One region of the Mesorhizobium sp. LCM 4576 genome, then DNA from elsewhere that is predicted to be linked to it. Evidence: riboswitches for the same ligand, from Rfam matches in the RefSeq annotation. Region 1 holds a riboswitch; the other holds the start of a gene.

The links. Region 1 has a riboswitch for cobalamin ahead of LCM4576_RS31020 (CbtB domain-containing protein). Riboswitches for the same ligand answer to the same signal wherever they lie in the genome.
Region 2: it holds a riboswitch for cobalamin, as region 1 does, so the genes downstream of both, LCM4576_RS08030 (DUF1636 family protein) here and LCM4576_RS31020 (CbtB domain-containing protein) in region 1, are expected to answer to the same signal.

Annotation. Positions count from the first base shown of each region.
Region 1 covers NZ_MDDT01000068.1:12,109-14,281, forward strand. Annotated here, with positions in the region: gene LCM4576_RS31010 (hypothetical protein) at 1-59, opposite strand, end outside; gene LCM4576_RS31015 (CbtA family protein) at 219-959, opposite strand; gene LCM4576_RS31020 (CbtB domain-containing protein) at 1,007-1,216, opposite strand; adenosylcobalamin (AdoCbl) riboswitch at 1,218-1,361, opposite strand; gene LCM4576_RS31025 (histidine phosphatase family protein) at 1,447-2,022, shown strand; gene LCM4576_RS31030 (PilZ domain-containing protein) at 2,169-2,173, shown strand, end outside.
Region 2 covers NZ_MDDT01000016.1:60,349-62,521, reverse strand. Annotated here, with positions in the region: gene cobW (cobalamin biosynthesis protein CobW) at 1-465, opposite strand, end outside; gene LCM4576_RS08030 (DUF1636 family protein) at 468-893, opposite strand; cobalamin riboswitch at 933-1,136, opposite strand; gene LCM4576_RS36265 (hypothetical protein) at 1,352-1,570, shown strand; gene LCM4576_RS08020 (winged helix-turn-helix domain-containing protein) at 1,676-2,173, opposite strand, start outside.

The DNA.
Region 1 (2,173 bases):
ACCGTCTGTGCTTGCGCGAGTGCGAGAATGTCGCCGCGATAGCGCGCGATCACCGCCATCTGGCCATGGGTGAGGCTGGGGATCTGGATGCCGGGAGGCGGAGGGGCGGAAGATCCGCTATGGGCTTGGGCCGGGGCTGCCAGGAGGAGGGCGAAAAGGGTCGCCAAAAAGAAATTGGCCGCCAGGGCGCGGAACCGTGGCGGCCAACGCATCGGATTTCAGGCGTAGCGGCGGGCAGGGCTGCGCTGGTCGCGCACCGCGACCACGCGTTCGGCAACCGCACCGAAGCCGAGCCCGACGACGGTCCACAGCACAAGCTGGATGCCGAGCGAGGCGACCCGGAACTGCCAAAGCACCGTCGCCGAGAAGGTCTCCGGCACTTCGTTGATGTCGGGCAGCGCCGCCTTCACCAGCGCGAAGACGACGAGGAAAGCCAGGCCCGCGACGATCGAGGCGTTCCAGGCGCCGAGCCGGTTCCACAGCCGTTGCGCCAGGCCGACCGCCGCCACCATCGCCGCGATCGACACCACGATCATGATGAAGAACAGCTCTGTGYGGTAACCGATTGTCTCGGCATTRCCGACAGCCGGTGGGTTCGCCKGKTATTTGAGGCTCGGAACCACGATCACGGCCAGGAAGCCGAGCAGCGCGATCAGCGCCGAGGTGCCGCGCGGGCCGAGCGAGCCCAGCCGGCCATAGGCATAGGCAAAGACCAGCGAGAACAGCCCGCCAAGGGCGGCGCCATAGATCAGCACGCCGGTCGCCAGGCCAATGCCGGCCTGCGTGGCGCGGCTGACCATCTCGGGTTCCGGCGCCTCGCCGGTGGCCTGGGCCTGCTGTTCCTCGAAGGCGATCGCCTTATCGACCTGCGGCTCGCCATAGACGCGAGCAAAGGCGAATGCCAGAATCCCTGCAACCAGCCCGACAAGCATGCCGCGCAGCAAGAGTTTTCCGACCATGTTCAAGAACCCTTTGTCGAAAGCGGGTTCAGCGATGCTGAACCGCTTTAGTGGCAGGGGAAGCCGAGCAGGTGGCGGCCGTCATGCACGAATTCGTGCACCGCCGTGCCACGGATCAGCGAGGTCGCGCCTTCTTCCGCGCCGACGAAATAGAGCATCAGCATCAGCATCAGGCCGGCGAAGATGGCCCAAGGCAGAAGCTCGCGGACCGGAATCGCAACCGGACCGTAGCTGGGGGCGAAAGTGGTGTCGGACATATTTGACCTCCCTTGGGATACTGCGTCCCGTTGATCGAACAATGCTGBGGAATAAGGCCTGACTTTCGGCTTGTGCCGATCACAGTGGCGCGACCGTGCCGGACTCGCACCGGCTTCCAATCCCGTATAGCGCTAAAACACTTGTCAGCACTTCGTTCGCCTGTCAACGACATGTAATGGCCAACGCGGCCTCGCGCGGCTGAAATTTCACTGGACCACGGAGTTTTGGGATGTTCGCCCGCCTGACGATGATCGCAAGCGGCGCGACGCAGAGCACGCGCAAGGGCTGCTTTCCGAAGGACGAGGCGCCGGAGCCGAGCGCTCTCAAGCGCGCCGGCGCGATGGCTTCGTCGCTGCGCCGGGCCGACCGCGTCTGGACGAGTCCGGCGCTCGCCGCACGGCGGACGGCCGAGGCGCTCGGCCTGGACGCGACGGTCGAGCCGTTGCTTGCCGAGCAGGATTTCGGACGCTGGGCCGGCAAAGGTTTCGAGGAGGTGCAGGCCGAGGACCCAGAAGGCATGGCGGCCTGGCTTTCCGATCCGGACGCCGCGCCCCATGGCGGCGAGTCGCTTGCCGCGGTCGCCTTGCGTGGCGCGGCGCTGATGGAGCGCCTGGCCGGCGAGGGCGGCCACACCATCGCGCTCACCCATGCCGTGCCGATCCGCGCCGCCGTCGTGCATGTGCTGGGCGCGCCGCTCTCCGCCGTCTGGAAGATCGACATCGAGCCGCTGTCACACACCGAATTCCGCGGCGACGGCCATCGCTGGGTGCTGCATGCGAGCGGGGTGATGGCCGGCGCGAGATAGCGCTGGAAAAGCGCTTGCCTGGCGACGAGCGGTCGCCGGCGAAGGCGAAGTCCGCCGTTTCAGCGATCGCTAACGGAACGGAAACGCCTCGCTGCTAGGGTGCAGCCCCGTGGCGAGGAGAGCCTCGCCCGAGGAGTCCGTCGCCTATGGC
Region 2 (2,173 bases), on a different contig from region 1:
CTGCGCCTGCAAGGCGTCCATGTCGGATGCGACGCGGCCGTCGGCCAGCGCCGGGCCGTCGACCACGGCGACGACGCCGTCGACCGTGACGCGGCTCTTCACCGTCGGCCATTGGAACGCCTGGACCAGCGGCTTCGGCAGAGCGAGGCCCGAGGTCTCGATCAGGATGTGGTCGACCTTCGGCGTGCGGGACAGGATCTGGTCGAGCGCCGGCACGAAGTCGTCGGCGACGGTGCAGCAGATGCAGCCATTGGCGAGCTCGACGATGTTTTCTTCCGGACAGGTGTCGACGCCGCAGCCCTTCAGGATCTCGCCGTCGATGCCGACATCGCCGAACTCGTTGACGATGATCGCCAGCCGCTTGCCCTTGGCGTTTTCGAGCAGGTTGCGGATCAGCGTCGTCTTGCCGGCGCCGAGGAAGCCGGTGACGACGGTGCAGGGCACGCGGGATAAGGAAGCGGTCATGGTCAGTCCTTCAGCATGTCGAGGGGAGGGATGCGGGCAACCAGGCCGCGCTTGAGGGAATCGGGCCGGCCCCGCCAGGGGATCAGGCCATCGGTCGAGGTGGCGAAGAGCTTTGCGCCGGCAACGAGGTCGGCGCCGCTGGTCGTGTCCAGATCGCCGAAGACGTAGCTCCAGCAGCCGTCGCGCAGCAGCGCGGCGCTCAATCGGCGCTTGCAATTGCCGAGGCATTCGACGGTGCGAATGCGGATATTGTCGCTCGAGGCGGCGCGGCGCGTGTCTTCGGCCAGCAGCGCGCCGGCGCGGGGATGTGCGTCGGATCCGGTTTCGTCGCGGCAGGACGAGCAGACGATGACGGTCACGCCGGCCAGCGCATCGGGCTCGGACGAAATGTCCGCACTGTTTGCCGGGAAACTGCCGTTGCGATCCAAAACCAGGCTCCTTGCCCGGAAAACCCGCCGGGCATTCGGATACTTTTAGTCTCAGACGGCAGGTCTCCTGGCTCGCGGGTCGTCGCCTCAGATGCCGCCTTCCCGGGAACATCCCAGTGGTTTTCGGCCGGGGCTCGTCGCTTACAGTTGCGGGGACAGCCGCGGATTTGGGTTTTGGCCCGCACCGCATTCCCTCTTGGCTCCTCCCTTTGCCGGGAGAAGACCGTCTGGGTCAGGATTTAGGCTTACGGCCAGGCGCCTGTCAACGCGTGGCTACGACACGGTCGTGTGGGCCAGCGCCATTACCAGCCCTCCCAGCCCTTCGGCGYCTTTATCGGTTTAAGATATGTTCCCACGAGGCGARGGGGCGCAGCGGCTGCCGGAAGCATGGTTGGCGAACAACCTCTCGGGCAGATCGGGCTCCACATCAAGATAACCCGGCTCCTATCCGATTCTGGTTGCTGATCGTCGAGCAGATATTGATCGCCAACCGTCAGCAGGCCACAGGACTGCTTGATGTCGTCGTCGATCTCTCCGTGTTCGGAACTCAGCCAGCGCAGCAGCAAAAACGCCGCCGCGTCGGCGTCTACGCCGCCGCAGTAGATTACGGGTTTGGTGACTTCTACCCATTTCGACTGGGACGCAGCGTTTGCATCGAGCGTAGAAGACAGCATTAGAGCTGCTACTACCAGACACTTGAAACCATTGAGGGTCATCAAACCAAAGCTCGGTTCATAGCAAGCTTTGTTCTATTTTTGTTCTTTTTGTTTGTCAACGCGCTGCTATGGCATCGCCATGTCGATCAGCGCCGGTCCGAGGTCGCCGGCCGGCGTCACTTCGATCGCCTGCAGGCCGAGCCATGCCTGCATTTGCTTCAGTTCGTCGAAGAGCTGTGCGGCGGTTTCAGCGGGAGCACCGGCTTCGGCATAAGCGGCATGGACGCGCAGCACGCTGGCCGGGCGGTCGGCGCGCAGATCGACGCGGGCAACGATGCGGTCGCCGAGCAGGAAGGGCAGCACGTAGTAGCCGTATTGGCGCTTTTCGGCCGGCGTGTAGATCTCGATGCGATAGCGGAAATTGAAGAGCTTTTCGGTGCGCGTGCGTTCGAAAACCACGGGATCGAACGGGGCAAGCAGGGCACGCGCCTCGATCCGGCGCGGGATTCGCGCGTCCTTGTGGAGATAAGCGGGCTTGTCCCAGCCTTCGACCTTCACCGGCAGCAAATCGCCGGCTTCGACCAGTTCCTCGATGCGGTCCTTGGTGTCGCCGGGCGCCAGCCG